DNA from 4 places in the Synechococcus sp. PROS-U-1 genome. Region 1 is predicted to be linked to each of the others. Evidence: predicted binding sites of a transcription regulator. Region 1 holds the regulator's gene; each other region holds the start of a gene.
What was found. Region 1 encodes NtcA, which controls nitrogen genes in cyanobacteria. Its sites were predicted from a motif close to GTANCNNNNGNTAC; they were not measured.
Positions count from the first base shown of each region.

Region 2: a site for NtcA is predicted at 3,009-3,022, ahead of SynPROSU1_RS13500 (circularly permuted type 2 ATP-grasp protein). Genes of this name have one in related genera too.
Region 3: a site for NtcA is predicted at 2,988-3,001, ahead of SynPROSU1_RS14170 (DUF4278 domain-containing protein). Genes of this name have one in related genera too.
Region 4: a site for NtcA is predicted at 2,130-2,143, ahead of SynPROSU1_RS05860 (DUF4278 domain-containing protein). Genes of this name have one in related genera too.

Region 1 covers NZ_CP047951.1:338,544-344,399, forward strand. The annotation lists gene SynPROSU1_RS01630 (glycoside hydrolase family 38 C-terminal domain-containing protein) at 1-232, shown strand, start outside; gene psbN (photosystem II reaction center protein PsbN) at 220-360, opposite strand; gene psbH (photosystem II reaction center phosphoprotein PsbH) at 445-645, shown strand; gene SynPROSU1_RS01645 (TatA/E family twin arginine-targeting protein translocase) at 654-884, shown strand; gene pth (aminoacyl-tRNA hydrolase) at 899-1,516, shown strand; gene SynPROSU1_RS01655 (DUF3146 family protein) at 1,516-1,773, shown strand; gene SynPROSU1_RS01660 (resolvase) at 1,757-2,197, opposite strand; gene SynPROSU1_RS01665 (DUF3084 domain-containing protein) at 2,194-3,345, opposite strand; gene ntcA (global nitrogen regulator NtcA) at 3,373-4,089, opposite strand; gene rph (ribonuclease PH) at 4,148-4,891, opposite strand; gene SynPROSU1_RS01680 (cob(I)yrinic acid a,c-diamide adenosyltransferase) at 5,037-5,636, shown strand; gene dcd (dCTP deaminase) at 5,636-5,856, shown strand, end outside.
Region 2 covers NZ_CP047951.1:2,509,375-2,515,230, forward strand. The annotation lists gene SynPROSU1_RS13490 (aspartate carbamoyltransferase) at 1-1,080, opposite strand, end outside; gene SynPROSU1_RS14105 (hypothetical protein) at 1,242-1,370, opposite strand; gene SynPROSU1_RS13495 (sodium:solute symporter family protein) at 1,388-2,818, opposite strand; gene SynPROSU1_RS13500 (circularly permuted type 2 ATP-grasp protein) at 3,134-4,609, shown strand; gene SynPROSU1_RS13505 (alpha-E domain-containing protein) at 4,603-5,598, shown strand; gene SynPROSU1_RS13510 (transglutaminase family protein) at 5,571-5,856, shown strand, end outside.
Region 3 covers NZ_CP047951.1:1,763,528-1,769,383, forward strand. The annotation lists gene SynPROSU1_RS09830 (GAF domain-containing protein) at 1-27, shown strand, start outside; gene SynPROSU1_RS13870 (hypothetical protein) at 945-1,313, shown strand; gene SynPROSU1_RS09835 (hypothetical protein) at 1,378-2,814, opposite strand; gene SynPROSU1_RS14170 (DUF4278 domain-containing protein) at 3,063-3,230, shown strand; gene SynPROSU1_RS09845 (hypothetical protein) at 3,475-3,639, opposite strand; gene SynPROSU1_RS09850 (hypothetical protein) at 3,678-3,875, shown strand; gene SynPROSU1_RS09855 (hypothetical protein) at 3,884-4,153, shown strand; gene SynPROSU1_RS09860 (TFIIB-type zinc finger domain-containing protein) at 4,193-4,402, shown strand; gene pepN (aminopeptidase N) at 4,392-5,856, opposite strand, start outside.
Region 4 covers NZ_CP047951.1:1,069,108-1,074,963, reverse strand. The annotation lists gene SynPROSU1_RS05870 (HD domain-containing protein) at 1-306, shown strand, start outside; gene psbA (photosystem II q(b) protein) at 785-1,864, shown strand; gene SynPROSU1_RS05860 (DUF4278 domain-containing protein) at 2,224-2,391, shown strand; gene SynPROSU1_RS05855 (LysR family transcriptional regulator) at 3,648-4,535, opposite strand; gene SynPROSU1_RS05850 (fatty acid desaturase) at 5,118-5,856, shown strand, end outside.

The DNA.
Region 1 (5,856 bases):
CGCTGAGTTGCGGCAGTGGTTCCCATCGTTGCCGCTTCAGCTCACGCCGGTGGCATTGCAGGGTCATGACGGGGGCTGCTTGTTGAAGCTCCTTAACGCGGGATCTTCACGCTGCAGATGGGTTCCTGGCCCGGGCTGGGGTGTTCGCAGGCAAAGCGACCAGAACGCAACAGACGCAGTGGTGATCGCCCCAGGAGAACTCGTCTCCCTCGTGCTGTGTCAGTCCTCGTGATCGTCAAACGGGTCGTCGAGTGCTTTCGAGGGAGGACCAAAGGCTTGGTACACGCCAAATCCGGTTAGCCCGAACAAAACGGCGAGCACACCGATGGCAACGGACAGGGCTGGGGACGACGTTTCCATCACATCTCTCGACAGGATCAACCCCGAACCGGAGTAGGCCCCTACAGTATCGGGACTTCAAACCACCCGAGACCCGGCGTCGCCATGGCTCAACGCACCCGTCTGGGAGACCTTCTCCGCCCACTGAACTCCGAATACGGCAAAGTGGTTCCCGGATGGGGCACCACTCCCGTGATGGGCATCTTCATGGTGCTTTTCCTGGTGTTCCTGTTGGTGATCCTCCAGCTGTACAACAAGTCCCTCATCCTCGAGGGCATCAACGTGAACTGGAACGGCCTCGGCTGATCTGATCCATGAACATCTTCGGTGTCGGTCTCCCCGAAATGGCGGTTATCGGCGCCGTAGCGCTTTTGGTCTTCGGGCCGAAACGTTTGCCGGAACTTGGGCGCACCCTTGGAAAAACCCTGAAGGGTTTCCAATCGGCGTCGAAGGAATTTGAACGCGAGATCAATAAAGCGATGGCTGATCCGGAGGTCTCCGAAGACGCTCCCAAGCCGGCAGAAGAACTTCCCCCCAGTGACTGAATCGCTGTAGCGGCATGACCACTGATCTCAAGCTGGTGGTAGGGCTGGGGAACCCGGGCACGAAATACGCGGGCACGCGCCACAACATCGGTTTTATGGCTCTAGAGCTCTTGTCTGAGCGATCCGGATTTAGTTTTCGGCAGCAAGCCAAGTTGCATGGTTTTGCTGCTGATACAGGTTGTGGTGACCAGCGATTGCGTCTGCTGATGCCGCAGACCTATATGAATGACAGCGGTCGGGCGATCCGCGCTGCTCTCGATTGGTTTGATCTGGAGCCCCACCAACTGCTGGTGCTTGTGGACGACATGGACCTTCCCCTCGGTCGTTTGCGGCTTCGTGCTCAGGGCAGCGCTGGTGGCCATAACGGATTGCGCAGCACCATTCAGCATCTCGGGACTCAGGTCTTCCCGAGACTTCGCATCGGCATCGGCGCACCGGCTGACAACCCTGCCGAGCGTCGAGCCCGAACGGTGTCACATGTGCTCGGACCCTTCAGCAAGCTGGAGCAACCCTGTGTGGTAGCTGTGCTGGACGCTGTTTTGGAGGGGATTGAACGTCTTCAGCGTCAGAACTTCGAGCGTGCTGGGACTTGGATTAACGGGTTTCGCTACGACCTGGAGGCCGGTGACTGATGCCGGCTCTTCCGGCGACAACCGCCCATTTGCGGGTGCTCCGCCAATGCTTTCAGGCGCAGTGTGTTGAGGGTGAGGTCTCGGCTGGGGGGTTCGAGTGGCAGTTCTCCTGGGCGTTTGACCGCGGTGAGCTGTTGGTGGAGCCGTCCTTGGGACGCGCCCTGATTGAAGATGCTTTGCGGCGGTTCCTGGTGCGCTCCGATTACAGACTTGAACCGGGAGGCGATTACACCTTCATGGTCAGGGCCAGGTTCTGAGCGAGAACGTGGGTGCAGGTTCCGGCCATCGAAGTTGGCACTGCAGGTGCTCCTCCAGCATCACAAGGGCGGCAACAGCATCCAGGTCCACCGGTGGAATGCGCAGCCCTGTCGGCAGCATTCGTCGCCATCCCCGCGCTGGCCACAGCATCCAGTAACGCTCTCGTGCACGCAGGGTTGTTCCCCGCTCTGGAATCACGGTGAGGCTGCCCAAGCGCTCCAGCCGCTTGATCCACGCTTGGCATCCGGTGCCATCGCCGATCAGGATGCCGTCCAGAAGTTGGTCTTGATTCCACAGCTCCAGCCAGGGCTCCACGGCTTCTGGAGCCAAAACATGCCCCTCGAGCACAAGGCCAAGGTGAAGATCGGCCAGTACAAGGCCACACTTGCAGCGGCCTGGGTCGAGCACGGCCACCCGTTTCATGGGGATGCTTCAACCGTAACGACGACAGGATCGGCGCTGGCGCTGCCCCCTGATGCAATCACCTTCAAGACCACACTTTGGCTGGGTCCCTCAATCAATGTCTCGGCGAGTTGGGACAGTGCTGCTCCATCGAACTGCAGTCCCTCGGTGAGGGATCCTCGCCGTTGCACCTCGGCATAGGCCGAGGCCAAGAGAAGGTTCAGCCGCGTGAGAATGCCCTCCGGTGTGCGTTCATTGGGTTGCAGTGTGGTGGTCGCCAGCACGTCACCGTTTTGGGCCACCGGGCGGTTCGGGCGCACCTCGGGGAAGGCATAGACCGCCGTTTCGCCGCGCAGCACATTGGTGGCGGAGCGCAGTGAGATCACCCAGGTATCTGGTTTACGGAGGATGGTCTGCAGGCGTTCCACGTCGCTGCGGGGAACGCGGATCAGCTGTCGTTTGGGTGCTTCACCGGGCCTGACCTTGCCGTACGCGTTGACATTGGCCTCTTGCAACAGCCTGTCGACAGCCTGTTTCGCTTGACCCGGAGCATCGAGGCGAACCGTCGCTCTCGCCAAGGTCTGCCCGCTGCTAATAACAACCGATCCACGTCGGAGGGCGACCAGATTGCGTTCAAGTTCCTTGAGTTCCTGTTCACCGGATCTGATCCGGTTTCGCACGCTGTTTAATTCGGCTTCCGTGCGCTGGATATCGGCATCGCGAGCAGCGATATCCCGGCTCAGCCGTTCGCGTTCTGCCTCGAGTTGGGCGCGTTCGTTCTGCAAGGGAGCCAGTTCGCGACGCAAGGTATCCGCCCGTTGCTGTGACTGCTTGAGCTCAGCGGCGATCCGGTTGGTTTCCGTTCGGGTTTCTTGCCGTTCCCGTTCGGCTGCATCGAGCTGCCGCCGGCTGTCCTGCAGCCTCGCCTGAAGGGCATCCAGTTCAAACAGGCCCACCCGAAGCTGGCGGCTCACCATCAGAAGCACGCCGAGCGACAGTGCGCTGATCAGGCTGCCGGTCAACACCGTGATCAGAACGGCAGTCCGACGCGGGCGCATCTTGAACAGACTCAGGCGGGCCTTGCCGACGCGACTGCCCAACCGGTCTCCCAGGGTCGACAGCACGCCCCCGAGCACCAGCAGAACCAGGATCAGTGCCCAGCCGCTCATGGCTGCACCTGTTGCTCAACCTGCTGCCTAACTGAATCGTTTGGCCAGAGCGATCGGATCCAGAACAGTGATTTTTTTGCGGTCAATCTGAACCAGACCGGATTGACGCAAGTCTCCCAGCAGACGCGTGATTGTGACGCGCGTTGAGCCAATCGCTTCGGCGATGGCCTGATGGGACAGGCGCAGGTCGATCGTGATTCCCAGCTCATCCGCTACGCCGAAATCCCTGCACAGCACAAGCAGGAAGCTCACCAGCCGCGATGACATGTCCCTGTGGGTCAGGGTTTCGATCATCGTTTCGGTCTGAAGAATCCGACTGGACAGACCCTGTAGCAAGCGCAGGCCAACGCTCGTGTCTGCCTCGATCGCCGCCTTTACGGATGTCGCCGGCGCTGTCACCATCTCCACTCTGGTGAAGGCCACGGCGTGATAGAAGCGATCGGATCGTTGACCGGTCAGCAACGACAGCACGCCAAACAGGCTGTTCTCGCGCAGCAGCGCCACCGTGATCTCTTCCCCTGACTCATAAACGCGGGAGAGGCGGACGGCTCCGCGGCGAATCAGGTAAACCCGTTCGGCGGGATCCCCCGGGAAAAAGATGGTCTTGTTGCGGTCTACCAATTCACTACTGGCGCCGTCGAGATCCCGAATGATCTCCAGCAGAGAGCGGTTGGCGGGTTCTGCACTGGGAGCTGGAGCCACCATCTGGGGGGTGTATCGGCTGAAACCTCGGCTACTTGTCATAACAACCCCCTGGTGAGGCGAAGCTACGGAGCAAGCCGTTGCCGCCGTGTAGCGGTTATTACCTAACGCTGGTGTGCTCGTTGATGGCTTGGCGTTGCGCTTGCATTAATGATGTCAATCCAGGCTCAGCCAGATCCAGTAATTCATTGAGCTGGCTGCGGCTGAAGGGCGCTCCCTCCGCAGTCCCCTGGATCTCCAGCAGGCGACCATCTCCAGCCTGCACAACATTGAGATCGACCTCAGCTCTGCTGTCTTCGCTGTAATCCAGATCCAGTAACGCCTTGCCATCCACCAGGCCGACGGACACGGCGGCGACCTGGTCGACCAGCGGCGATTGTTCCAGGAGTCCCTGATCCACGAGTGAGAGGCAGGCCTGCTCAAGGGCGAGCCAAGCCCCGGTGATGGAGGCCGTCCGGGTGCCGGCGTCGGCCTGGATCACATCGCAGTCGATCAGCAGCGTGCGCTCCCCCAGGCGCTTCATATCGATCACGGCCCGCAGGCTTCGGCCGATCAACCGTTGAATCTCCTGTGTGCGGCCCGACAGTTTCATCAGCTCCCGAGATTGCCGCTGTGGCGTGGATCCCGGCAGTAGCCGGTATTCGGCGCTGAGCCATCCCAACCCTTCCCCTTTGCGCCAGCGGGGAACGTTCTCCTCGAGGCAGACGCTGCAGAGAACAGCGGTTCTGCCTGTGTGAACCACAAGGGAGCTCAAGGCAAAACCCATGGGATTCCAGGTCACCGAGAACGGTCGCAACTGCTGGGGACTGCGGCCATCAGTGCGGCTTTCAAGCGGTTGGCTCATCGGTGGTGTGCAGTTCTTCAAGCCTCGCAGGCGGGTGGTTCTTGCCCTTTCCAGACACCATGGGTGGTGTCAATCCCCTTGTGGAATGTCAACTCGCCGCTACATTCAAGGTCTTGCCGGGGTTGCCCGGACGGATGTTGCAGTGATGACCACAAGCCTTGCCGACCCCCAAGCGTTCCAGGACTCCCTGGATCGGGATCAGCAGGCTTTGCAGCGGGCTGGCCTCAGACCTCTTCCACCTGTCTCCGATCCTCCACCGCTCGTCCTGGTGGCTCCCGAAGGCCAGCTGCAGGTGCACACCGCGCCCTACCGCGGCAGCTTTGCCAGTGTTCTTAGTCAAGCGATGCGGGCCGCCGGTCTGGGCAGTCGGGTGCTGATCAGTCAGTTCCTCAAAGGGGGCGTGCAGCAGGGGCCTGCAGGACGCGTTCAACTCTGCGGTGGCCTGGTTTGGCTACGGCCCGAGGTACCCCTTTGCCTCTCCTCGCCGGGCCACCCTGGAGGTGCGGAGGCGGTGGCCGCGGTTTGGTCCATCTGCCGTCAGCATCTGATCCAGGGCGATCTCGATCAGCTGGTGTTGGATGAAATCGGGCTTGCTGTGGCCTTTGGATACCTGGATGAGGCGGACGTGATTGAAGCCCTCGAGCAGCGGCCCGCTTCGATGGATGTGATCATCACTGGACCTGCGATCCCCGCCGGTGTGGTGGAGATGGCAGACCAAGTCACGGAGTTGCGCCGAGGTTTCTGATGCTCAAGTGCGATCGCTGGATCACTGAACAGGCCGGGCAGGGAATGATCGAGCCATTCCAGAACGGCCTTGTCCGTCATCTGGATCCGGAGCAAAAGCTGCGTCCCGTGCTTAGTTTTGGTTGCTCCTCCTATGGCTACGACCTGCGCCTGTCCCCCCAGGAATTTCTGATCTTCCGGCACGTGCCCGGCACGGTGATGAATCCCAAGCGGTTCAATCC
Region 2 (5,856 bases), 410 kb from region 1:
CATGCAGGTGAGAAGTGCCATCCGCAGGAACACAGCTCCCCTGGCCTGGCTGAAGTACCAGTTGTGGGGTGTGTCATCCAGGCAGGTGCTCAGTTCCGCTCCCCGTGCCAAGGGGTGGAGCACGATCGCTTCAGGCTTGAACGGCATATCGCGGGTGAGGCGAAATCCGCCACCGTGCACTTCATAGGTATCGCCAATCCAGGCGATGGCGTTGATATAAATGACATCCAAATCGGGCACTTCAGCCTGAAGATCGGTGCTGCAGCGCACCTTCATTCCACAAGCTTCGAGCTCCTCCAACTGCCCTGGGTCAAACAGCTGCAGATCCGAATCGAGCCCGGGAGCATGGATCACCACCACCTCATCCACGGTCTGCGGGAATTTGGCCAGGATCCTCAGCAGTGAGCGAACCGTTCGCATCCGGGATGGAATCCCGACGATTCCGATGCGAATCCGATCAGCCGCAGCCACCTCAACTTCAGCGAGCTTGGGACGCCACTTGAAGATCGTGTACAGATCCGCCATCGCCTGAGTCGGATGTTCATCAATGCCATTGCCTGCATTGATGATGGGAATCCGCAGGGTTGACGTCATCGCATAAACAGCACCGGGATCGCTGTCCCGTAGCACCACGCAATCGCCGTAGTTGTTGAACATGTGGGCGACATCTTCCAGAGACTCGCCTTTGGCAATCCCCGTGGTTGCCCTGTCGGTGATGTTGATCGAGCTGCCACCAAGACGATGCCAAGCGCTGTCAAAAGACAGGCGGGTGCGGGTGCTCGGCTCGTAAAACGCGTTGATCAGAATCTTGCCGGTCAGGGGCGTGTTGTGACGGCAATACCGATCTGGATTGCTCTCGAACTTCGCCGCCAGCCGAAACACCTGCAACAAGGCCTCGGGTCGAAACGGTTGGATCGACACCACATGCTGATTCACCAGATCCAGCAACGGCTCTCCGTCCTCGGCAATCGCAGCCAGCAGCTCCTGGGGTTGGTTCTGGCCATAGACATCGGGACCCATCGGCTGAAACCGAATCTGTACCGACGTGGCGTCCACAACTGCTGAATTGGCCTGTGCCATAGCGGGATCAGATCAACACTCTGTTTGCCAAACCAAGTGCTAAATCCAGGAACTACATCTTTTACCGGTAACAACAACAACACCCCTTCGTCCACAAAGAAGCAGGTTCTTAAGCAAAGATCCCGAAAAAATGTTCAGCTGGTTACTAACACTTGCAGCCGTCACCACACACGACCGTTCCGCCACTCAACCCACCAAATCAGTAACAAGACGAACACAGACAACACCAAGGCAAGCTGACTGGCCACCAGCAGAAACTGAAAACCGGAGAGTCCAACGAGGCTGGTCATCAAAAGAAGACTTTGGATCATCCCTCCTCCTGCAACAAAGTGAAGTCAAACCGTTCCGGCCACGTGCGACTGCCGATCAGCATCACGACTGCTGACACGGCCGCCGAAAACACAGCGGCGCAGTAAGGCGCTATCAGCACATAAGCGAGCAGGCCAACAACGCTGCCGGCGAGCATGGCCGCAATGGCAGCCGTGCGATTGGCCGTGCGCCAGTACAGGCCGCAGGCCACAGGCCAGACCGTGGAGGCCACCAGGGCACCGGTGAAGAACAGCACCGACGCCAAAGAATCCAGCCGCGGCCAGGACAGCGCCAGCGTGACGACCGCCAACCCCACCACCATCAGCCGCGCAGCCTGCTTCAGCTGCAGGTCACTGGCTTGGGGCCGCAACAGGCGGAAGTACACATCCTCCGCCAGAAGATCGGCGGTGGATGCCAACAGCGAATCCAGGGTGGAGGTGAGCGACGCAAACACCACCACAAACACCAGAGCAGCGCCGCCGGCTCCAAGCAGATCAGCCGCCATCACTGGAAACACCATGTTCACTTGCTCGAGAGGCAACTCACGCGCCAAGGCCACCAGGCCGATGGAGCCCGTCACCATCGGCACGCTCATCCAGGCGACCCCCCCCAACACAAATGACGTCATCACCACCGAGCGACGGCTTGCGAAAACCCGAGACCACCAGATGTTGTTGTGAAACACCTCGCCCATCGAGAACAGGGCGGAATTCCACGCGATCAACAAACCGGCAGGCAACAGCAGATCGAGCCGATCGGGATGCCGGGCGAGCAACGAGGCATGCACCTCGGGCATCGGGAATTGCCGGAAGGCGAGCACCGCCACCACCGCCAGCAGCACCATGATCAAAAGCGACTGGATGAAATCGGTGCCGATCACGGCCCGCATCCCGCCGAACAGGGTGTAAAGCGTGGCGACACCAATCACCACCACCATCCCCACGTGGTAATTGAAGCCTGAAAGGGCCTGCAGCAGCAGTCCGGCACCCATCGCCTGGGTCATCAGAAAACCCAGGGTGTAAATAGCGGTGATCACCATGAACACCCACCACGCCAGGCGCCCGTAACGCAACCGAATGAAATCGCCGCTGGTGCGCCCGTTGGGCATCAGCTGCTTGATCCGCGAAGCCAGGGGGGCAAACAGGATCAGTCCAAGCCCTGCCAGGGCATAGCTGAACATGCCCCAAAGCCCGGTCTTGTAGCCGAATTCAGGGGCAAGCAACGTGGTGTTGCCGGTGACCCAGGAGGCCATCAACGTGGCGGTGCTCAGGGCCAGCCCGATGTTGCGCCCCGCCAGCATGTAGTCATCGGCATTGCCTTGACCGCGCCGACCCCAAGCAATCCCGAGGGCAACCCAGAGAACGGAGAACAACACCACCAGCGCCCAGGCGATCCCGGGCTGGAGGAAGGGAACCGAGTCAGCGGACATCCGTCGACCCCCTGCGGTTCCAATAAAGATGTCCGCGCAGAATCATCACCACAGTTGCCACGGTTACGGCTGCACCGAGGGCAAAGATCAGTCGCGCCCAGAGCAATTCATCCAAAGCGAAGACCCTTTGAACTCCAGAAACAGATAAGCAAAGGAGTCTTCCCCGCCTGGCCCTTCGCCCTCGATTCAGGTGCCTTCGGATACGCAAACATCAAGCAATCAGCGCCCTGTCACCTGAAATTGCGGAATATGTAGCAACTACAACCCGAGGGGGTTGGGGCGACGCCTTGGATGAAATGTGCCCAGACCATCGGAATGTTCACCGACTACAAACCCACGGTCGGGTTCGACGAATATTTCTGCAGTGAAACGGCGAGGCCTCGCGACGATCTGGCAACGCTGCTTGCATCGCTGGGGCAGATGGGATTGCCCGAGCTCAACCGCAGTCATGCCTCCGCCAGCCAGCTGCTGCGTCGCCTCGGTGCCACGTTCCGCCTGAACGATTCCGGCCTGAAGGGCAGTGAACGGATTCTTCCTTTCGATCCCTTGCCCCGACTGATCGGCCGCAGCGACTGGATCAACCTGGAGCGGGGACTACTGCAACGCCTGGAAGCCATCGACTGCTTCCTCGCCGACATCTATGGCCCCCAGCAGATCCTCAAGGACGGTGTGATCCCGCGGGAAGACGTGGAAAGTTCCTCCGGCTGGCGACCTCAGATGCAGGGCATCAGCCTGCCCCTCAACCGCTGGTGCCACATCTCCGGACTCGACCTGATCCGCGACGGCAATGGCACCTGGCGTGTCCTGGAAGACAACCTGCGCTGCCCGTCAGGGGTGGCCTACTTCCTCGAGAATCGTCGGGTGATGAAACGGTTGTTCCCTGGCCTGTTCGAGGGCCGTGCCGTTCAACCGATCGACGCCTATCCCTCCCATCTGCTGCGCACCCTTCAGGACCTGGCGCCCTGGAGTGAAAGCCCTCGCGTGGCAATCCTGACGCCCGGGGTGTTCAACAGCGCCTATTTCGAACACAGCTATCTGGCCCAGCAGATGGGCATTGCACTGGTTGAGGGACGCGACCTGGTCTGCGACAACGGCCGGGTGTGGATGCGCAGCACCAACGGGCTCAAGCCCGTGGATGTGATCTACCGCCGTATCGACGACGATTTTCTCGATCCCACCGTGTTCCGGCAGGACTCGATGCTGGGGGTGCCGGGCCTGATCGACGTGCTTAGGCAAGGACGGGTTGCCATCGCCAATGCCCCCGGCACCGGCGTCGCCGACGACAAGCTGATCTACGCCCATGTGCCGGCAATGATCCGCTACTACCTCGATGAGGAGCCGATCATCGAGAACGTTCCCACCTATCTCTGTGCCCGGCCCGACGATCAGCGCTATGTGCTCGACCACCTCGAACAACTGGTGGTGAAATCGGTGGCGGAAGCCGGGGGCTACGGAATGCTGATCGGCCCCCAGGCCAGCCGATCGGAACTGGCTGACTTCGACACCAAAATCCGTGCGAATCCCCGCAACTTCATCGCGCAGCCCACACTGCAGCTCTCCACCGTGCCATCCCTCAGTGACGGTGAGCTGTATCCCTGCCACGTGGATCTGCGCCCCTATGTGCTGCGCGGCTCAAACAGCTGGGTGAGCCCTGGTGGGCTGACGCGCGTGGCCCTCAAGCGGGGCTCACTGGTGGTGAATTCGTCCCAGGGGGGCGGCTGTAAGGACACCTGGATCGTCGACGACCAACGGATGTCGGCACCGCAGCCAAAGGAGGCTGTGCCGTGTTGAGTCGCGTTGCCGATTCGCTCTACTGGATCAACCGCTATCTGGAACGCGCCGAAAACGTCTCACGTTTTCTGGAAGTGAGTGAAGCGATGGCGCTGGACAGTCCTCCAGGGAGCGCAGAACCATGGTTGCCGTTGGTGGAGGTGACAGGAGATCGGAACCGCTTCGACGCGGCCTATCCCGATGCCACTCCCAAACAAGTGGTGCGCTTCCTACTGCTGGACCGCAGCAATCCCAACAGCATCGTGAGCTGCATTGCGATGGCTCGGGAAAATGCAAGGCAGATCAGGGATGTGATCACCACGGAAATGTGGGAGCAGATCAATGATCTGCACTGGAGCTTGCAAGACGACGAAGACATCTGGCGGGAACCCGTGCAGGAGCAACTGCAGATCATCCGCCGCGGCTGCCAGCTTGTGTACGGGATCACCGACACCACACTGAGCCGCGATCTGAGCTGGCTATTCAGCCAGCTGGGACGTCTGATCGAACGCGCTGACAAAACATCCCGCATCCTCGACGTCAAATACTTCCTGCTGCTGCCGTCCACCGAGGAGGTCGGCGGGGTGCTGGATGAACTGCAGTGGATCACCCTGCTGCGCACGGCGGGCGCGTATCAGATGTACCGCCAAAGCGTCCAACAAGCGATCAGCCCCGCATCGGTGGCCCGCTTTTTGCTGCTGGATCCATTCTTTCCTCGGTCGGTGCGCTACTGCCTCCAGGGCATCAGCGACACCTTGCAACAGATCCAACAGCACCCGAGCCAAGACACGCCAGACGATCTCGACTGCTTACGCGGACAGCTCCTGGCCCGCTGGAGCTACGTAAGGATCGACAACCTGATCGAATCCGGTCTGCATGAAGCGATTGACCGGCTTCAACAGGACCTCAACCAACTCCACAACCTGCTCCAGACCCGCTACTTCACCAGCGCTGACCTCCGTTCCACCCCCACCGATCCCGCATGCGCGCTCTCATCGTTCACCGCCTGACGTATCGGTATGACGCCCCGGTGAATCTGGGGGAGCATCGCCTCTGTCTGCGGCCCCGGGGGCAGGGGTTCCAGACCCTGCTGGACCATCACCTCTACGTGCTGCCGGAACCGGAACAACGTCGGGAACTGGTGGCCGCCAGCGGCGACGAAATCCAACGGCTCCGCTTTCTCGGCAGCACCGATGAACTGATCTTTGAGGCCCGCAGCCTGGTGGAGACCCGGTCGGCACCACCGCTGCAAAGCTGCTTCAACGGAC
Region 3 (5,856 bases), 1.2 Mb from region 1:
GACGAGCTAAAAGCCTCCGAACCTTAGCGCTGCCTCAAGTGCCCCTAGGCCGAGAAGGAAGGTGCCACCCAGCAAAATCAACTCCTTGGGATTTTGAGCCATTGACGTAAGGGCAGAGCCCACGAGTAGCGCTCCAAAAAACCTAAAGGGAATCTGCAGATCCAACATTTAGATGAATTACGTCTTTTGATTGTCGCACTCCGTATTTACACAAATTCATGAAATAGGCTTAATAACTCAGCGCCTTGGCCATTCTCTTTACAAAAGTCAATACTTTGAGGCTGCAGGAGTCCCTGATGGACTCGATCCAAACGGCGTGAAGATTGCTCTTGGCGGAGGCTGGGGAGATACAGACCAAGCTCGTTATGACGATTGGGTTGATCTCTTCTCCACTGACTCCACAGTTTTGGCTTAGACAAACATCAATTCGAAGAGCAATTCTCACCCCATCAGCAATAGCGGGGTTTTTTATTGCTCATCCAGCATGGCGGCGGCACCGTGGTGGCCTGAATTAAAGGGGGGTCGACATAGCACACACATAAGCTTTGATTGGCTCAGCTTTCCCGTGAGCTATGGCTTTGACCAAAGCGTTCCGCAACTGGCTGGATTCTTGGAAGCATCAGCCTCTATCCAAGCCAATCGAATCCAGCTCCAGCAGTGAGGAGCAAGATGGCGAGATGACCATCTTGGGTTGACTCACATCGTTCCCCGCTGCTGAAAACTCTCAGCGGAGCCTCAGAACAAATCTGACGAAGGCGCTTTAACTGGCGTAGCAACGAGGGCACGTACAACCGAACCCAGGCGGTCCCCTTCCTTCGGCCAGCACGACAGCACGGTGGAGCCTTGGGACCGGACATCCTCCCCAGCAATCCCGGCCCAGTCCTGGTTTGTATGCATCACCCTTGCCCATGACCTGAGAGACTCAAAGCAACGTGAGGAAGCAGATGGGCAAGAAGTCTGGTTTCACAAGCGCCGAGATCGAAGAGATCAAGCGTCTGTATCTGAAGGAGGGACGATCCATCCTCCAGATCCCCAAAATTCTTGGCAAAGGGAGTGAAAACTCCGTCCGTAATGCGCTTTACAAAGCGAAGGTCAAAAATGCCTCGGAAGAACGTACAAAGCTTGATCGATTCAAGCCAGAACAAACTTACGGAAATATCACCCTAATCAAAAAACTAACCAAATCAAAAAAGCTGAGGTACCACGTTAGGTGTTCATGTGGCTACGAGTTTGACATCGACCCCTTTCGACTGACACTACCTGAAAACCACAAAGACAGAGTTACTGCATGCCAACGGTGTAATGAGAGCTAAATCGAGAAGATCTTGCCCCTGTTGACCGGGTCTTTTGATCATCAATAGTGGAGAACTTACAATTTCAATCCATCAGGCTTTCCTGAAGAACTCGCATCAACATCCTGACACCATCGTCAGTTTTCAATGTTGAATAATCTGGCTCACCGGCAAGATGAAATTCTCTCAGGTCATCCAAAAGTTCCGGATGGAACTGAAAACTGAATGAACGGCGCACTTCACTGGATTCATCATCGACATAGCTGATACAGGTCGCAGCAACTTCCGTGCAGGTCTTGCCGTCGGAGCTAGTAGAGCAGAGAATTTCAACTGACGAGGGAAGATCGAGCAACCATGACAATTCAGAAAGAGCGATCGTTCTTCTCGCAGAACGCAGAGTTTCATGCAATCTCGAATATGCCCAATTGACGAAAAGAATCGCTTCTTCATTCACCTCATCGCTATGGAACATCACGATATTGAGGTTCTTCTCATAGGAAATTGACTGCTCAACAATTCCGTTATAGCGATCACAGGTTTCATCATGCTTCACAAGAAGACGCTTGAAGCTCTCGGATGGATGCGTTCCATCATGGGCATAATGCTGAAGCTCACAATGACCAACCTCTGGCTGTTCGTTGAGGGCGACTGCAAAAAGAGGATCGTTCCATCCATTCGCAATAACACGACCATCCTTGACAACTTTCAAATCAACACCGACCGACTCAATCTCAGCACAGATCTCCATCAGTGACTGGTACTGATAAGACTCAGCATCAAGAATACTGGCCAACTTAAGCCGAACATCAACAACGGCTTTCTTCAGTAAATTCACATGTGATTGAGCTACCAATTGATGACCAATGCAAATATAAATGTGTGGGGAACTTTTATGACATCGGGCGAGAAGCAAAGATTCAACAACCTCATGCAGGCCCTCCAACCCAATCGCCTGATGATCAAAGCTGGATGCATCCTTTGCAGTTGGGTAACCACCTTCAACAAAAACCGCGAGCGAAGACTCGAGAACATGACCCAACATCTCTTGATTCAACCCACCTGTTTGCCAAAGCGGGAAAAGGACAGAATCGCAATCAGCAATCATGCGACACAAGTGGGCAATATTGCTAGAAGCACGCACATTTTCTTGAATTATATTTTGACCAACATGCTCAGCCGGCTCAAGGATACACACCGCATTTCGATACGATTCGGGATGACGTATTAACCATTCAAGATCTTCATTACCACCAACCACCTTTTCAAATGGCGGCTCACCCCATGTTTGACCAGAAAGTGTCAACGGTCTGAGTTGAGGCGCTGCTTCAAGCAAATTAGAAGAAATTCGATCAAGAAGAAAGTGGCCAATCAAGGTCACAACTGTTGCATGACTATTCGCATAACAGTTGAACCAATGCGTGGTCTTCCGCCAATCCATTTTCTCAACCAGCATCGATAAAGCCGAGGATACACACAGCGAGTCCCAGCTCGATGTAACAACGATATCTCCAACTAAAACCATGGAGAGCAATTGCCTTCGCAATCAGAAAGACAATAACTGTTTATTTCAACCAACAACCTCAACAAACCCAAAGCCTCAATCAAGCAAAACGGACCAACGCCCCTGGGAGCACAAGCCAGGGCAATGAAAAATGTATCAACCTAACGCGATTTTCACAATGGCTAAAGAATGAGGTATCCAGTGGAACCTTGCAAGGCTTCAGCCACCATGTAGAACTCGAAAAGATTTTATTCACCCCTAAACTCACCGTGGAACTTACTTTCTTAGGGAACAAATATGCAAAGTCAGAAAAGACATCTTCCAAGCCTACGATTCAACTCAAATATATGGGGAAAACCTATCGATCCGAACCAAACAAAGCTGTTCGGAATTCTGTTGTTCTGACCTATCGAGGCGTCTCCTATTCGAGAGCCTGAACAGGCTTCTGCCATCCCTGCTCTCCCGCAAGCGGTTGTTGAGGCCGCTTTTTTTATGGTCTGAGCTCTGACGGGGCAGCAGGGGCTACGGCATCACGGTCCAAGATCGGCAAAGATGGTCGGATGAGACTTCTGATCACCGTTCTGGTCGCGTCATGTGCGCTGTCATTTCCGGTTCGAAGTGCGGAGCCAATTCGCCTTGTGATCGTTCCATTTGATGCCAAATGGGGAACGCGACGTCTGCCTATCCAGCCTGCAACGCTTCTGCCTCCACCTCCGCTGCCCGGACTGAATCCGGAAACCGGCGCCAGCACTGAAGCAAAACCGCAGAACCAGCGCTGGTGTCGCGGCGGCTGCTGAACCCCACCGCAGCTGTCATACAGGCGCGCTCTGTGTAAACCGAAGACATCACGACAGGATCTCGTCATGCGACATGCGGCTCTGTTGATGGCCACAATCCTGTGGAGCACCACGGCACTGGCAGGCGGGAATCGGGCCACAGCCCAGGGGGCGTCGGAGCAATTCGCCACAGGGGAAGCCATGCGCGCGATCCCGAAAGGGGCGACGATCACCGACACAACCTGCAAGAGCATTGATGTGGGGTTCAGCAGCCGCTATCAGTGCACGATCATCTACAGCCCCTGAGCGAATCAATGAAAGGCTTGCTTGCTCCATCCTTGGCCTTGGTGCTGCTGGGGTTACCAGCTGCGGTGCACGCCGAATTTGATGAATGTCAGTTGATGGATCAGGTGCTCAATCGACTTGGCAACGCCATGGCGATCAATCGGGCCTTCATTGCTGGAAGCGACGACAGCACAGCCGTTGCTGCTGCCAGCGAGGCTCTTGCCAAACAGACCGACAGTTACCGACGCACAAAGCGACAGCGCTCGAAAGCAGGCTGCGATGGCTGGGAACGAGACTGACGAAGCCAGGCAAGCTGGTGGAACGCTGATTGAAAGACCTTGGCCGTCAACGTCTGCCAGAACTGCGGAAGCCGTCGGTTTCGTGCCGACCGATCCATGGCCGGTCGGCTGGTCTGTCAAAACTGCGGTCTCGCGGCAGGAACTCGACCCACGCGGCCAACGCCCCGGAGCAGCGGGCGCAGCCATCGACGCCGCTGGCTGGTGATCGTGCTACTGGCCGTCATCATGCTTGTCGTGATCACGTCATGAGCAACTGAACCACCTCCGCCGTATTGGCTGAGAGCGGCTGGCACGCCAGCTGGTCGATGGCCTGACGCATGACCCTCTGGCGTTCGGGACCGTAACTGCTGCAACGACTGAACACCTTGGCCATCCGTGAGGCCGTGATCGGATTCCGGGAATCGACCGCAGCAATCTGCCCAGCCATGAACCGGTAACCACTGCCATCGGTGGCATGAAAGGCCGGCACATTGGAGGTGAATCCGCCCAGAACGGCGCGCAGGGAATTGGGGGCAAGCGGATCAAAGCGTGGGTGCTCCAAAAGCTGCTGAACCCGCTCAAGAGCATTCGGCCGTGGGGCCGACGCTTCCATCGCAAACCAGGCGTCAAGGATGACGGGTTTGTCCTGCCAACGGTCGTAAAACAGGGCCATCGCTTGCTCACGCTCAGCGCTCTCGTGGGGCAGCAAAGCGCGCAATGCTCCCCGCGCGAGGGTCATCGAAGGGCCGGAGACCGCCGCCAGCGCTTCAGCCTGAACCGAGGCATCCCCAGCAGCTGCAAGCCAACGCCAAGCCAACGCTGTCAGTGCACGGCCTCCCTGGCCGGCTGGCCAGGCCAGAGCCCAGTCAGCCCGCGCCAGGTCCAGGAGTCGTCGCAGAGACGGTTGCAACCGGACACCCATCTCCTGGGTCCAATCCCGGAACGCCTGATCGAGCAACAACGGATCCACCGGCGATTGCAACGCCTCCAGTTCTGCCAGTCCGGGAAGCGCAAGCAGCACCGCCAGGTCCATGCCATCACCACCGACATAGGCGGTGATCCTCTGTTCCAGGGCCTGAATCAGAGCCTCCTCCACGGCATGATTCGGCTGGTTTTCAGCCCGCGCCAGAAGCACCTGACGCGCCAAACGCTGGGCCGCATCCCAACGGCAGAAGGGGTCATCATCCGAAGACAACAATTGCAGGCACTCCTCCAGTGACTGGTCCAGACGCACATGGACCGGCGCCGAGAACCGCCGCAGCATGGATAGTGCAGGGGCATTATCACCAGGCTGGCCCTGCAGAGTGATGCTGGCGTGCTCGCCCTCCATCACGAGCAGCTCTTCCTCACCAACACGGCCCTGATCTCCGACCAGCGCCATGGCGATCGGCAGTACGAGCGGCAACTTTTCAGCCTGTCCCGGCGTGGGGGGCGTCGACTGGCGCAAGTCGACGGTCAACTGGCCAAGTGAGGAATTCCAGTGCCGTTCAACCCTGAGTTCCGGCGTTCCGGCCTGGTGGTACCAGCGCTGAAACCGCTCCAGATCAAATCCCAGGGGTTCTCCCTGTCTGGTGGCTCCATCGGCGATCGCCTGAACAAAGTCTTCCGTTGTGGCAGCCGTGCCATCAAAACGTTGCACGTACACCTCCATTCCCTGCATGAACCGCTCAGGACCAAGCAGGGTGTGGAGCATGCGGATCAATTCCGCGCCTTTTTCATAAATG
Region 4 (5,856 bases), 730 kb from region 1:
GCCCGAGCACTCTCGGTGTTCTTCCCCACGCAGGTTGTTGCTCCCGTACAGCGGCATGTCTCAGCCAAGCGGCTGCTGTGCTCCCTGGATGAGACGTATTACGCGGGGCTGTCGGATGCGTCAAAACGCAGTTTCGCCGTCCAGGGCGGAGAGCTGAGTCGTTCAGAAGCGATGCGGCTGTTGGCCCTAGAGGGGATGGACGATGCCATGGCCCTGCGGCGCTGGGACGACCGGGCCAAGGTTCATGGGGTTGAAGTGCCCGACTTGGATGCCTACGGGCAGGTGGTCTTGGACCATCTCCTGTAGAGAAGGATTCAAGCGAGTTCAGCTCCCTGAGTTGCACACCATTGATCCCAGTTGCACAAAATTCCAGGGACAAATCAGGGACGAGTCCCTCAGACCTGTTCTTGTGGCAAAGAGCTAAGTGGCAGCAGCGGCCAGAAACCCCAGCGCTGATCCGCAGGATTCACACCAGCTCCAGCCACCACACTCCCTGTCAATGCAGTGATTCTGCAGAGGAAGGGAACAGGCCATTCTTCAGGCCTATTTCTTCATCCCAATCGCTATTCGCAAACGGCAAGCAACCGGATGCAAAGAACGCACAGATTCCAAGCTCAACGCACACCGCTGATTAGCTGATAAGCCGGGCCTATCGATCTCATCAGGAGTGCTCGGGCTGGGCGCCATGTCGGCACCGCAAACTTCCTTTACATTGACGCTGTCGGGTTAACCGACCTTTCTTATCTGCCACCGGGATTCGTCCTACCGGCTCCTTTCCGTTCTCATGACCACCACCCTCCAGCAGCGCTCCGGCGCTTCCAGCTGGCAGGCCTTCTGCGAGTGGGTCACCTCCACCAACAACCGTCTGTATGTCGGTTGGTTCGGTGTGCTGATGATCCCAACTCTGTTGGCTGCCACCATCTGTTTCGTCATCGCCTTCGTCGCCGCACCTCCGGTTGACATCGATGGCATCCGCGAGCCTGTCGCTGGCTCCCTGATCTACGGAAACAACATCATCTCTGGTGCTGTTGTTCCTTCTTCAAACGCCATCGGCCTGCACTTCTACCCCATCTGGGAAGCTGCTTCCCTCGATGAGTGGCTGTACAACGGCGGCCCCTTCCAGCTGGTTATTTTCCACTTCCTCATCGGCATCTACGCCTACATGGGTCGCGAGTGGGAACTCTCCTACCGCCTGGGCATGCGCCCCTGGATCTGCGTTGCCTACAGCGCACCTGTCGCTGCAGCCTCCGCTGTCTTCCTGGTTTACCCCTTCGGTCAGGGTTCTTTCTCTGACGCAATGCCCCTGGGCATCTCTGGCACCTTCAACTACATGTTGGTGTTCCAGGCCGAGCACAACATCCTGATGCACCCCTTCCACATGATGGGCGTCGCAGGTGTCTTCGGCGGCAGCTTGTTCTCCGCCATGCACGGCTCCCTGGTGACCTCCTCCCTGGTGCGTGAAACCACCGAGAGCGAGTCCCAGAACTACGGCTACAAGTTTGGCCAAGAGGAAGAGACCTACAACATCGTGGCTGCCCACGGTTACTTCGGTCGCCTGATCTTCCAATACGCCTCCTTCAACAACAGCCGTAGCCTTCACTTCTTCCTGGCTGCCTGGCCTGTTGTCGGCATCTGGTTCACCGCCCTTGGCGTGTCAACCATGGCCTTCAACCTGAACGGCTTCAACTTCAACCAGTCCATCCTTGATGGTCAGGGCCGTGTCCTGAACACCTGGGCCGACGTGTTGAACCGTGCCGGCCTCGGCATGGAAGTGATGCACGAGCGCAACGCTCACAACTTCCCCCTCGACCTGGCTGCTGCTGAGTCCACTCCTGTGGCTCTGCAGGCTCCCGCCATCGGTTGATCTGGAATCAACCTGTTCCATTCGGAACAGCAAAAACGATTCAGATCAACTGAATCGGAAAGCCCCCTCCTCGGAGGGGGCTTTTTGGTGTGTCTGCAAAATCAAAGTGGCCAATCAACGGCGATCGAGTTGCCCAACAGGCACCGCCTGACCTAACTCCATACAGGCGAGTCATCACGCGGTCGCGACAGGAGTAAATGGGGTGGGCTCCTGAAACCGGGCAAGGCTGGGGACCCAGGGGTTGACTTAGGCGTATATTTTATTTGTAGCAACCACTACACAACGTTCACCCCCGTTCGAAGGGGCGCAGACACTCCAAGCCACGGAACGGGGACTTGGAATTTTCTGAGGAACTAACCATGACTGGTCTTCTCTATAGAGGTCACTCCTACGAAGCTCAAGCAGCCTCGCCCAAAGCTTGTGTCGAGCTGACCTACCGCCGCGAGCATTACAACACATGCCGCGAAGAAGTCGCTCACAATGCCCATCCAAGCCTGACCTACCGAGGCGCTTCTTACACCAAGTGATCAGGGCTTAATCAAACTCCAAACCTCTGCCTTCAGCGGGGGTTTCTTTTTGCCACTGAGGCAGCTCCGAGCCTGCCAAAAGAATTGGGCAGAGATCCTGAAGCGGGCTAACCCCAATGCGGAAACCACTGAGGAAGAAACCCCGCACGAGCAAGGCCAAGTACGGCTGCCAGTGTTGCCAGCTTCACTCCCGTCAGGATTCCTGCCGTCTTCCATGTGAACAGCGATTTCGTCAGGGTGATCAATTCACATACTCAGACAAAGAACATGATGTGCCATTGACGAGCTGGGCTCCTAAGGCTGACTGGGTCCCTTGCTCACTTGTCGCCAACTAAAGACATGATCCCGAAGCTCATTTGGAGATAGCAAGCGAGCAGCTCTGCCCTCTCCAAGCTGAGAGCCTCAAGGGATAAAGATGATGTTCTGCGTTGAACGAAGCGATGGGCACGACATTTGGTTTCAAGAGCAGTGCTTCGAGACTGAGTTCAAGGCTTTCACCAACGCCCGAGCCAAATCACTGAATACTTGCGGGCTCTATCGAGTCATGTACGAAAGTCCCGGCAACTCAGGTGAGGTGCTGAGGATTTCAAAAGGGAAAGCGATCCTGGCTGAAGATGACCGACTCGTTGGATAAGTGCTGGAGCCTAAACAGCGGAAATTCCGTGGTTTGCAATGACGCATCAAAGGCATTGCTAAAGCAAGGGTCCAGGTAAGAGCCGTGTACAACGTCGTCAAGCAAGAAGCTCCCGACCGTTGGGTCAAAGAGCTTTACTTCCAAACGGAATTCAGGGCTTACCTTTGTGCCCGCACAAAGTCGAAGGCGCTGATGTGCACTTACATGGTGGTTGACGCGACCACTAACGAAGTGACCTCAATCGTTCGTCACGGCAGGCCCCTAATTGCATAGGAGGCGAACTAAATCGATCCTCTGCATTATCGCGAGTTGCTCATGAATAATCCCAGTTGCACAAAAAACGAGGGACAAGCCCCTCAGGTCTGTTCCTGTAACTGGTAGCCAAGTGGCAGCAGCGACCAGAAACCCCAGAACTGATCAGCAGGATTCACACCAGCTCCAGCCACCACGCTCCCCATCAATGCAGTGATTCTGCAGAGGAATGGAACAGGCCAGGGTCAGGTCACAAACCACAGCGATATAAAGCACCACAGAGCACAGCCTGAACGCAGCGCGATCTCGGATCAAACAATCCAGACGGATTAAGTCAAAACAATCTGTCGAGATGCAAAGCCATGGGATGTCAAACCTCAACAGAGTTCTCCATGCTTCGTGCAAGGTCAACAAAGCCCGCGATGTAGTCGACGGATGCATCCACCTTGCGCATGCCCAAATGAATCTGCTTGGCGATGCCGCTCTGCCCAAGCCGGAGCACCGTAAGGCTCATCGAAGCGGCATAGCGTTCAGCGAGCCAACGGGGCAGTGCCGCGACGCCACGTGCGCAAGACACCATTTGCAAAATCATGTCAGTGGTTTCAATCCGCTTGTGCAGAGCTGGCAAGAACCCGGCTGGAGTAAAAAAGCTTCGGTAAATGTCCAGGCGCTCTAAGGGTACGGGGTAAGAAATCAGGATCTCAGATTGCAAATCCTCGGGTGTCACCCAATCATTGGCAGACAAACGATGTTGATCTGACACTACCAAGACCTGCTCGTAATCAAACACTGGCTCAAACTGAAGCCCTGGCTTCAATACAGGATCAGGAGTAACGAGCATATCTATTTCATGATTTAGCAAAGCATCGAGACCACCAAATTGAAATTTTTGAATCACATCAATATCAACATCTGGATAAGCCCTTAGGTACGGATCTGTCACATTGAGCAACCACTGATAACAGGGATGACACTCCATTCCAACCCGCAATGTACCTCGAACACCAGCAGAAAATTGGCCAAGATGATCCTCTGCAAGCGATAACTGAGGCAAAACCCTCCCAGCCAAGGAGTGAAGATAACGTCCTGCCTGAGTCAGACAGAGTTGCCGACCATCACGCACCCAAATCAACGCTCCAAGCTGCTTTTCCAGTTTCTTGATGGAATGACTCAGGGCTGACTGTGTTAATGAAAGGGCATCAGCAGCAGCAGTCAAAGAACCACGCCTTTCTACTTCAACAATGATCTGCAGATGCAACCTCTGGAGAACATGCTCATGAGCAGCATTCATGAATCAATGAAGAATAAACATTTTACTTTCAACGAATCGCAATAGACAATATTTATGCCTAGCGCAAACGCATTGCCTGTTGCATGCCTTTGAACAGAAAAACCACCTGGCCAAAACTTCCGAGCCTTCAGCTGCCAACAAAAGGGAGCATGGCAAGCTGGCTTAAGGAAAACAGCCTCTTGGTGGGTGCGTGGGCCTTGCAAGGGTTCCAGGAACATGGCCGAGGAATGGTCCGGATCCGTACTCTCACAATGGCAGAAGAAGCGGGTCCGTGGCCATGGAGCACTGAGGCATGCCTCGTTGAGCCGTCTTACTTCACAAGCGCAGAGGCTGAAAACTCCATCAGCAACTTGCCTTGCAAGCAAAGCAGGCTTCAAATCAAAAGAGCACTTCAGACCTATAACCCTTCAGCAGATGCCATGGCCTGGTTGGACGTTGCAAATGAACCGTTGGTGCTGCATCTCAAGGCCTTGAAAGTTGCCCCAGAGGAAGCCCTGCAACAACTGGCGCGCCGCCGCGACGAATTCGAACTCTCCTGAACGACTCCCAATGGAATCACCGTCCTATCAAGACTTCTGCCTGAAGCCTTTTACGACACGCAGCAATCGAAAAGCTCTCATTCAGATCAGCAATACCCTGATTCCCTATGGGCTGTTGTGGTGGCTGATGCTTCAAGCCACAGAGATCTCCCCCTGGCTCACTCCACCTTTTCTAATCATTCTCAGCCTTTTTTCACTGAGAAGTTTTTCATTAATGCATGATTGCGGCCATGGATCATTGTTTGAAACCCCAAGACTGAATCGGATCTTTGGATTCCTTTTTGGCGTCATCAATGCGGTTCCGCAGCTGTCCTGGTCCATTGACCACGCTTATCATCACAAAACAAACGGAGACTGGGAACGCTATCGAGGGGTTGCTGATTTTCTGAGCCTGGACGAATTCCTAAATCTCAGCCGCAAAGAGCAAAGGATCTACACGACAATCCACCACCCACTCATGGCGCTACCGGGTGGCTTCTATTATTTAGCGATCAAACCTAGATTGGATCTCTTGGTTGGCCTCGTCAGCCCAAAGAATCGCATGTGGGGATCCAGGGAAGAATTCAACGATCTTTGCCTGAGCAACTTTTTTAGCTTGATTGGGGTTGTCTGCCTAGGATCGTGGATTGGCTTTGGATTATTTCTGAGCCTTTACAGCATTATCCTTTGCCTCACAGCTAGTAGCTTGATTTACGTTTTTTACGTACAACACATATTTGAAAATAGCTACGCCAATCCAAGCGAAGGCT